Phragmitibacter flavus: one gene and its partners. The main gene of each other region encodes a partner of the protein of the gene in region 3 in a complex. Links are inferred from orthologs where the notes say so. Each region holds a gene or a part of one and is shown on either strand. Other genes may lie near its edges.

The links. Proteins that work in one complex are often made in the same cells at the same time.
Region 1: the proteins of nuoD (region 3) and nuoB are in contact, whole or in part, in a cryo-EM structure (PDB 6KHJ), measured with the Thermosynechococcus vestitus proteins. The link is inferred for Phragmitibacter flavus from one-to-one orthologs. Residues at the interface, in WP_011057128.1 of Thermosynechococcus vestitus: Pro17, His18, His19, Pro20, Ser21, Met22, Val25, Arg27, Met29, Thr31, Ile38, Asp39, Cys40, Glu41, Pro42, Val43, Ile44, Gly45, Tyr46, Leu47, His48, Arg49, Gly50, Met51, Lys53, Ile54, Asn57, Arg58, Pro65, Tyr66; in WP_011056552.1 of Thermosynechococcus vestitus: Leu46, Met47, Tyr48, Thr50, Ala51, Cys52, Phe54, Ile55, Glu56, Ala58, Ala59, Ile61, Gly62, Ser63, Arg64, Phe65, Asn76, Pro78, Thr89, Thr91, Lys93, Met94, Ala97, Leu101, Met123, Phe124, Ser126, Asp127, Ser128, Tyr129.
Region 2: the proteins of nuoD (region 3) and FEM03_RS15645 are in contact, whole or in part, in a cryo-EM structure (PDB 6ZJN), measured with the Thermus thermophilus proteins. The link is inferred for Phragmitibacter flavus from one-to-one orthologs. Residues at the interface, in WP_223903221.1 of Thermus thermophilus: Pro35, Ser36, Asp139, Gly141, Ala142; in WP_096411122.1 of Thermus thermophilus: Ala224, Glu225, Gln226, Glu227, Ala295, Trp297, Phe298, Arg299.

What each region holds. Positions count from the first base shown.
Region 1 is NZ_VAUV01000014.1:125,629-128,513, reverse strand. Bases 30-2,843 are described here. They hold nuoB (NADH-quinone oxidoreductase subunit NuoB), read right to left. Parts: upstream 1,795-2,843; coding sequence 1,264-1,794; downstream 30-1,263. Other genes in these bases: FEM03_RS18400 (beta strand repeat-containing protein), read left to right, coding at 2,011-2,843; FEM03_RS18410 (NADH-quinone oxidoreductase subunit C), read right to left, coding at 644-1,222; FEM03_RS18415 (outer membrane protein), read left to right, coding at 30-504. Outside these bases: more of FEM03_RS18415, read left to right, coding at 1-29; more of FEM03_RS18400, read left to right, coding at 2,844-2,885. UniProt on the Escherichia coli protein: NDH-1 shuttles electrons from NADH, via FMN and iron-sulfur (Fe-S) centers, to quinones in the respiratory chain. The immediate electron acceptor for the enzyme in this species is ubiquinone.
Region 2 is NZ_VAUV01000011.1:88,138-91,156, reverse strand. Bases 43-2,990 are described here. They hold FEM03_RS15645 (complex I subunit 1/NuoH family protein), read left to right. Parts: upstream 43-889; coding sequence 890-2,092; downstream 2,093-2,990. Other genes in these bases: FEM03_RS15635 (NADH-quinone oxidoreductase subunit J family protein), read left to right, coding at 2,774-2,990; FEM03_RS15640 (NuoI/complex I 23 kDa subunit family protein), read left to right, coding at 2,102-2,647; FEM03_RS15650 (hypothetical protein), read left to right, coding at 43-658. In the rest of the region: more of FEM03_RS15650, read left to right, coding at 1-42; more of FEM03_RS15635, read left to right, coding at 2,991-3,019. UniProt on the Escherichia coli protein: NDH-1 shuttles electrons from NADH, via FMN and iron-sulfur (Fe-S) centers, to quinones in the respiratory chain. The immediate electron acceptor for the enzyme in this species is believed to be ubiquinone.
Region 3 is NZ_VAUV01000002.1:273,522-276,474, forward strand. The notes cover bases 42-2,923. They hold nuoD (NADH dehydrogenase (quinone) subunit D), read right to left. Parts: upstream 2,172-2,923; coding sequence 912-2,171; downstream 42-911. Other genes in these bases: FEM03_RS03180 (NYN domain-containing protein), read left to right, coding at 42-347; FEM03_RS03185 (NADH-quinone oxidoreductase subunit NuoE family protein), read right to left, coding at 384-884; FEM03_RS03195 (DUF3313 family protein), read left to right, coding at 2,415-2,923. Outside these bases: more of FEM03_RS03180, read left to right, coding at 1-41; more of FEM03_RS03195, read left to right, coding at 2,924-2,953.

The DNA of each region.
Region 1 (2,885 bases), on a different replicon or contig from region 3:
TACGACTTCCAGATCGATCGTTTTGTCATCGGCTTCCTTGCCGACATCAACAAAACCGACGTCAGCCAGGAACAAAGCGGCTTCTCCAGCACCCCCGCCTTCTACACAGAAAAGCGTGAACTCGATTACCTCGTCACCGGTCGCCTTCGCGCCGGTTATTTGATCACCGATCGTTTCCTTGCCTACGTCACCGGCGGTCTTGCTTATGGTGATGTTGAATACAGCTATCTCACCGACACCCCGGCGACCGTTCGTTCCCGTAACGAACCCAGCGACAGCGACAACATCGGTTATGCGTTCGGTGGCGGCCTTGAAGCCCGCATCACCCGCAACATCTCGATGACCGTGGAATACCTCTACACCGACCTCGGCGACAGCGACTACGTCACCAACCTCAGTGGCCCTGCCGCCTTCTCCGCTCGCGCTGGATCAACCGATTCCCGTGGTTCCGACCGCGACTTCGACTTCCACACCTTGCAAGTGAAGTTGTCCTACCGTTTCTAATCAATCACGGAAAGACCACCGGTAATATTTCCCCCAAAACCTACTAAAAACCAACAAGTCGGCGTTCCTCAAAGAGCGCCGGCTTTTTTGTTGTCCAGCCAAGACCGCGAAGTAACTTCTTCGCATCAGTCATTTATCCTCACCCCTCAAACGTCTTCGCGCGAGGCTCACGTTCAATGGTATTCGCATCCATCGGTGACGTTACAAACGGTCCACCTTCCAGCGGTGCAATCCCGGTAAATGCCACTTCCGGCATCTCACTCGCTTTGCCTGCCAGCGGGAACTCCTTGCGCAGCGGGAAGAACGGATAGCCTTCCCACATCAAAATGCGCCGCAGATCAGGGTGACCCGCAAAACGAATCCCCATCATGTCAAAAATTTCGCGCTCATGCCAGTTCGCCGTCGCCCACAAATCGGAAACCGTCGGCACTTCGTGCTCCTCATCCACCAAAGCCTTCACCCGCAAATGCGCGTGATGGGTCAGCATCCCGTAGAGCTCATACACCACTTCAAAGCGCGGCTCCATGTCGCCATGATCCACGCTTGAAGCATCAATCAGAAAATCAAACTCCAGCGTGTTCTTGCAGAAGCTCATCACCTCTTTCAAGCGGCCCAGCTCCACCGTCACCCACTGCTCGCCACGAAACTCGCCCGAAGTCACCATCGCGGGACCAAACTCCTTTTTCAACGCCTCAACCAGTTCTGCAGCGGTCTTCATAACATCACATCAAGTCAGACTTTCAACCATCAACTCAATCTCTAGCCCATCTCCGACACCATCTCTTTTTTCTGTTCCAACAGCGAGCTCTCGCCTTCGATCTTGCGCTGCAAACGAAAGAAGCCTTCCAAAAGCGCCTCAGGCCGTGGTGGGCAACCTGAAATGTAAACATCCACAGGAATCAACCGGTCAATCCCCTGCAACACCGCATAACTGCGATACATCCCGCCGCTGCTCGCACAGGCACCCATGGCAATGCACCACTTGGGCTCCGGCATCTGATCCCAAATCCGCTTTACTGCCAGCGCCATCTTGTAAGTCACCGTTCCCGCCACCACCATCACATCCGCCTGACGCGGTGAAAACCGAAACACTTCCGCCCCAAAGCGCGAGATGTCATACCTCGAAGACGCCGTCGCCATCAGCTCAATCGCGCAACAGGCCAGCCCCATCGGCATCGGCCAAAGTGAGTTTTTGCGCATCCAGTTGATCGCCGCATCCAGCCGCGTAACAACCACGTTGCTCTCGATTTTCGAATCGTAGCCAAAAGGGGTAATCGTCGTTTCAGACATAAGCCGGGCAAGTTTGCAGAGGGTGAGGGCTGCGATCGCATTCTACGCCCTCCCCTCAGGGACCAGCAACCAGTTTGTGAAAATTTTCACAAGCCCGGCACCGAAGGGCCACGAACCTGCACTTCACCTTCTTTCTTCTCCGCATGGTTCGGGACGACCCTTCCACACAATTTCCTCGCTTCACCCCTCGCTGTTTGATAGAACATTTTTTAGCTCATGAATTTTAAAACCGTTCCGACTCGCTTTTTCGTCACCCTGAGCGTTTTGGCGACCCTTCCTTCCCTGCCCGCCATCCCCTACACCTATGACACCGACGGCGTAGGCGCGGGCGTCATCACCGAAGGCAGCGGCACCGGTTGGAACCTCACCGACGCCTTTTGGAACAACGCCGACACCCTCTCCGTGTGGTCCAACCTCAGCACCGATACCGCCATCTTTGGAGGCGGCGCGGCCGGAACTGCGGGAACCGTCACCGTCGCCACGGGCATCATCACCAACGGCATCACCTTCAACACCCCCAACGCCGGTTCCTACACCCTCACCGGCGGCACCATCTCTCTCCAAGGTGCCACCCCCACCATCACCGCCAACGCCACCGCCGTCACCAACAGCAGCCTCCTCGGCTCTGGTGGCATGACCAAATCCGGCGCTGCCAACCTCACTCTTGGCGGCTCTGCCGCGAACACCCTCACCGGCACCACCTTCATCACCGCGGGAACCCTCACCCTCGCCAAAAACACCAGCGTCACCGCCCTCAATGACGACGTCAACATCTCCACCGGCGGCACCCTTGCCTGGAACACCACCAACCATCAGATTGTCGACAGTGCCGACATCACCGTCTCCGGCGGACTCATCAACTTCAACAACCGCTCCGAAACCTTCGCCTCCTACACCCAAACTTCCGGCGGTCTCACCGGCGGGAACGGCGGTGCGGTCACCGTGGACGGAGCCTTCAGCATCAGCGGCGGCAACCAGTTCGTCGTCAACAGCGCCGGCCAGCTCACCGTGAATTCCATGAGCCTCACCGGCGGCAACGGCCTCCTCGTTGGCGGCAACAACACCAGCGTCGTCACCACCGTCAACATCGG
Region 2 (3,019 bases), on a different replicon or contig from region 3:
TTTACTGACCGTTTTTATCGCGCTTGCGTTGTTGGTGGTGGTGAGTCCTGCATCGACGGTTTTTTATATCGGGATCGATAACACTGGGACTGGAGAGTTTGAGCAGGAGGGGGGAGGTCGAGTCGATAACAAGTATTATTGGGAGAACGGTGATTACACCACGGTGGATGGCATCAGTGGCTCGGTGGGTGAGCTTTGGACCTCGGGGATGGAGCCGTGGCTGGATGCTTCATCCATTTTGGGGTTTGCCCGTGCGATCACTTCCGGTGCAACGACCCACCATATCTATTTCCAGCTTGGGGCGGATGAGGTGGGGACCGATAAGAGTTTGACATTTACCGTCGATTTTTATGGGGGTGGACAGGGTGCGGGGTTGCCTGGAACGACGCACGATATCGATTTTTACTTGAACGATGTGAAGTTTCATACGGTGACAGGAATGACGGCTGCGGGCCAGCTCATGGTGGTCAATGGCATTGATGTGAGCACCTTGAGTGAGGGGGAGCACGTGTTGTCGTGGGTGCGCACTGGAGGCAATGCGGGATGGATCAATGTGGATTATCTTTCGTTGGTGGCGGTCCCAGAACCATCCCGGGCGTTGCTAGCGATGGTGGGGTGTGCGGTTTTGTTTGGTGGGCGTCGCAAGGGCCGATTTTAAGCTCGAACAGGGGTGGAGGAGTCAACCAACGGTCGGGGTGGGTTTGTCGCGCTCATTGCCGGAGTGGCGATGTGTCCTGATGATCATGGAATTCCGGTGTCGAACCTCAAGTTTTCAGCAGGAATAGCGGCTGAAAACGGGCGCTTGTGAAATTTTTCACAAATTCGGGTTGCTGGTTGGCGCTTCAATCGCATGATGGGGGGTATCCAATTTTTTGGCCGTCCGTTTGGCATGACTCTCACCCTCGCCACCATCGACTTCGTTTTCCTCATCGCCTCGGTGTTGAAGATCGTGTTTTTTGCGTTCATGGTCATTTTGCCCATGGTGGCCTATTCGGTGTATGCCGAACGTCGGGTGAGCGCGATCATTCAGGATCGGGTGGGGCCGAACCGCACGGGGATTCCGTTGACGCTGTTTGGATTCAAGAAGGACGTGGGAATTTTTGGGATCGGTGGATTGATTCAACCGTTGGCGGATGGATTGAAGTTTTTCCTGAAGGAGGATTTCACTCCGGCGCACGTGAACAAGTTTTATTTCTGGCTGGCTCCGGCTCTGGTGATGGTGCCGGCCATGGTGACGGCGGCGGTGGTTCCTTTCGGCAGTGAGTTGAACTTTAGCTGGCTGGCAAATTTCGGGGTGACGAGTTCATGGATTTACGAGCCGGTGCCGTTGGTGATTGCGGATCTGAATGTGGGGCCGCTGTTTATTTTTGCGATCTCGTCCTTGGGGGTTTACGGGATTGTGCTGGCGGGGTGGTCGTCCAATTCAAAGTATCCGTTTCTTGGTGGCGTGCGCAGTTCGTCGCAGATGATTTCGTATGAGATCTCGCTGGGGCTTTCGATTGTGCCATTGTTGATGATTTTCGGAGAGCTGAACCTGTCGAAGATGACGGAGTATCAAGATGCGCATGGCTGGTTGCTGTTGCCATTGTGGGGGGATGGTTTGTCGGTAGGACGCTGGGTGCTGCTGGTGCCGATTGCGATTTCGTTCGTGATTTTCATGATCTCGATGTTTGCGGAGACCAACCGGGCACCATTTGACTTGCCGGAGTGCGAGACGGAGTTGGTGGCGGGTTATCACACGGAATACAGTTCGATGAAGTTTGCGCTGTTCTTCATGGGTGAGTATGCAGCCATGATCATTGGTTCGGGATTGGCAGTGACCTTGTTTTTCGGCGGTTGGAGCATTCCTTTTGCACCTTATTTGGGATTGAGTCATGAGGCCGGGGTGACGCCGTTCTGGCTGGGCCTGCTGCACATTGCGAGCTTCCTGACCAAGGTGGTGGTTTGCATCATTGTTTTCATCTGGGTGCGCTGGACCTTGCCGCGTTTCCGATATGACCAGTTGATGAAACTGGGCTGGTTGGTGTTTTTCGAACTGGCGCTGGCCAATGTGATTCTCACGGCGGTGCTGATGTTGTTTTTCAAAATCTAACTTGTTGTCATGGCTACTGTTGTTGTTCAACGCCCCAAGCTGAAATGGCATGAACGCTGGTTTATCTCCACGTTCGCCAGAGGCATGGCGATTACTTTTGGTCACGCGGTGCGCACCTTTCGCTCCATCGTGGGCGGCAGGACGGAAGTGACAATGCAATACCCGGAGGAGAAGTGGGATTCCCAGCTTCCAGAACATTATCGCGGGGCTCCTGCATTGGTGACGGACGAGCATGGCCGGGAGCGCTGTGTGTCATGTCAGTTGTGCGAGTTCATTTGTCCGCCACGGGCAATCACCATCGTGCCAGAGGAGATTCCCTCCAATGATCCATGGGCGAAGGTGGAGAAGAGGCCGCGTCAGTTTACGATTGATATGATCCGCTGCATTTACTGCGGCATGTGTGAAGAAGTTTGTCCAGAGCAGGCCATTTTCCTGCGCAAGGATTATGCGATTACCGGTGAGACCCGTGCGGAGATGGTGCACGACAAAACGAAACTTTACCAAATCGGCGGCGTGCGCACCGGATTGGTCAACAAGTGGAACGAACTGAAATAGATGAAAGTCGGAAGTCGGAAAGCGGAAGTCGGAAGTTGTTTGGTGTTGATCACTGGACGGCATGATGACGTCATCTGGCTTTCTGGCACTTCCGACTTCCGACTTCCGACTTCCGACTTTTAACCTATGCCTGCTGCCCTGTTTTATCTTTTTGCAATCGTCACGCTCGGCTTTGGGGCGATGGTGGTGATTTGCAGGAACCCGGTGGCGAGTGCGCTGTCGCTGGTGATGAGCTTTGTGGGATTGGCGGCGTTGTTCATCAGTCTGGACGCCTACTTCATTGGGATCATTCAGATCCTGGTTTATGCCGGGGCGGTGATGGTGCTGTTTTTGTTCATCATCATGTTGCTGGACATCAAGGCTGAAGAAGGT
Region 3 (2,953 bases):
CGGCAAAGCGATACTTGGCGCGAGAGGGTTTACTAAAACGAATGCGCCTGTTGCAGGATCTGACCGGGGAGCGGGTGGTGGTGGTGTTTGATGGCCGCGGTGGCAAGGTGTCGGATGAGAGAGAGGCGGAGGGCGTGCAGGTGTTTTATTCAGATGACTCGATCTCGGCTGATGGGGTGATTGAGCGGTTGGCAGCGAAGTATGCGCAGCAGGTTACGCTGCGGGTTTGCACGGGCGACGGGATGGTGTGGGAGACTGTCGGGGCGCTGGGCGCGGGGTGGATTTCGCCGGAGACGCTGGCTTATGAGGTGCAGCTGGCGGAGGGGGATTTGGGTCGGAGGCTTTGAAGCGAAGTAAAACTTCGCGGTCCCTTGTTGCGGGAGTTACTCGTATCTCGCGAGAACTTCGGGGGCTTTGTCGGGAGTGATGCCTTCGAAGAAGTCGTCTTCGACCATGCAGACGGGGGCGAAACCACAACTGGCGAGGCATTCGGCAAATTCGATGCTGTATTTGCCATCGGGACTGACGGCAATCGGGTGATGATGGTCGACGTGGGAGCGGTCGATGTTGGCCTCCTTGCAGAAAGACTCCATCAATTCGTAGCTGCCGGCCATGGCGCAGGAGAGGGTGCGGCAGACGCGGACGTGGTATTTTCCTGGGGCGGTCTGGCGGAATCCAGGATAAAAGGTGACGACTTCGAGGACCTGGATGGGTTCGAGCGAGAGCTTTTGGGCGACCCAGTTAACGGCTTCGTCGCTGATGTAGCGGAAGTGGTGCTGGATGAGGTGGAGGAGCGGCAGCACGGCGCTGCGTTTGGAGACGGGATAATGGGTGATGACTTCATCCATTTTTGCTTCCAGTTCCGTGGGGACTTCGAGGGCCATGATCGCTTGAAAAAGAAAAAGGTTTTACTACCGGTCGCACTCGCCCATGACGAAGTCGAGACTGCCGAGGATGGAGGGCACGTCGCTGACCATGTGTCCGGGCAGGAGTTTGGAGAGGATGCTGAGGTTGACGAACGAGGGGCTCCTGATTTTCATCCGGTAGGGAACGCCGCCGCCTTTGCTGCAAATGTAGAAGCCAAGTTCGCCTTTGGGGTTTTCGGCTCCGAAGTAGACTTCGCCGACGGGGGCTTCGAGACCCTGGGTGGCAACGATGAAGTGATGGATGAGTTCCTCCATCTTCATGAGGACCTTTTGCTTGCCTGGGAGGCGATTTTTGGGGTCTTCGTAGTTGATGGGACCGGAAGGGATGCTGGCGAGCACCTGATTGAGGATGCGGATGCTCTGGCGCATTTCCTCCATACGGACGAGGTAGCGGTCGTAGCAGTCGCCGGTGGTGCCGATGGGGATGTCGAACTCGTATTGTTCGTAGTCGAGATAAGGATGGGCTTTGCGGAGATCGAAGTCGATGCCGCAAGCGCGCAGGTTGGGGCCGGTGATGCCGAAGGAGATGGCGTCTTCCTTGGTGATGATGCCGAGGCCCTGGGTGCGGTCGATGAAGATGCGGTTTTTGGAGAGCAGGGCGTCGATTTCGTCGATGACGGCGGGGAGTTCGTTGAGGAATTTTTTGAGTCCGCTGATGAAAGCCTCGTTCATGTCGCGGGTGTGGCCGCCGACGCGGGTGAAGCTGGTGGTAAAACGGGCACCGGTGAGCTGCTCGCTCAAATTGTAAATGGTTTCACGCTGGGTGAAGGTGTAGAGGAACACCGACATGGCACCAACGTCCATGGCGAAAACGCCGACGCCCAGAAGGTGCGATGAGAGGCGGGCCATTTCACAGCAGACGACGCGCAGGGCTTTGCCACGGGCGGGGAGTTCCCAGCCCATGAGTTTTTCAACGGCCATGGCGTAGGCGACGTTGTTGGCGAGGGGGGCGAGGTAGTCGAGCCGGTCGGTGTAGGGCACGAACTGATTGTAGTGCATGTTCTCGGCGATTTTTTCGTCGCCGCGATGCAGGAAGCCGACGTCGGGATCGGCTTTGGTGATGATTTCGCCGTCGAGTTCGAGGACGAGTCGCAAAACGCCGTGGGTGGCGGGGTGCGATGGTCCCATGTTGATGACGAGTTTCTCACCGATCATGTCGGTGACGGCTTCGTCGTGCGCCTGTGCGTGTAGCGCCGCCTGGGCGGCGATGTCCGGTGCATCAAGCTCTTGAACCGTTTTAGCCATAGTTGCTTACTTACTTTATTAAAGGGGGACTCGTCTGTCGGTTTGAGTATTCCGCAATGGGACGGAGCGGCAAGGCGAATTTGTGAAAAATTTCACAAGCGGAGAAGAGTCGTGGAATTTTGGAGTGCGGCGCTCTGCCGCCGATTTGGGAGGAGACGGGGGAAACCAATTGCTGAAAATCTTGTTCATCCTGTCTCTTGATGGGAAGGCGGATCAATGTATGAATGACGTCCCCCACCGACCATGAGACTCTTGTTATTCTTTGCCGCGATCAGTTGTTTGTTGATGGTTTCATGCCGGTCGACGAATCAGATGCTGAAGGCGAGGCCGGCACAATTGAGTTCTTTTGTGGAGTTTCCGGATCAGATGAAAAAATCGCGGGAGAGGGCGCCGTTTCACAAAGTGTGGAGCTCCCCGAATCCTGAGGTGAGGGGGCGGGCGATTCCGAAACGGCAGATTTTTATTGCCCCGGTGACGTTGCAACACCTGAGGCCGGTGGGGAAACCACTGGTGCGCAAGGAGATTGAGCTGGGCAGCATCACGAGGGATGAAGCGGGAATGGCGAAGCAGCTGAGGCAGGAGTTTGCGGGTGCTTTTGCGCGTTCGGAGCGCCCGCGTTATGTGCTTTCGAGGTATCCGGGCCCGGACACGGTGACTTTGGAACTGGCGTTGGTGGAGTTGAATCCGACCAGTCCAAAGGGAAATGTGGTGAAGACGGGTCTGAAGTTCGTGATCGGTCCGTTTGCCGGATTGGGTGGTTATTTTACCAAGGGGAATGTGGC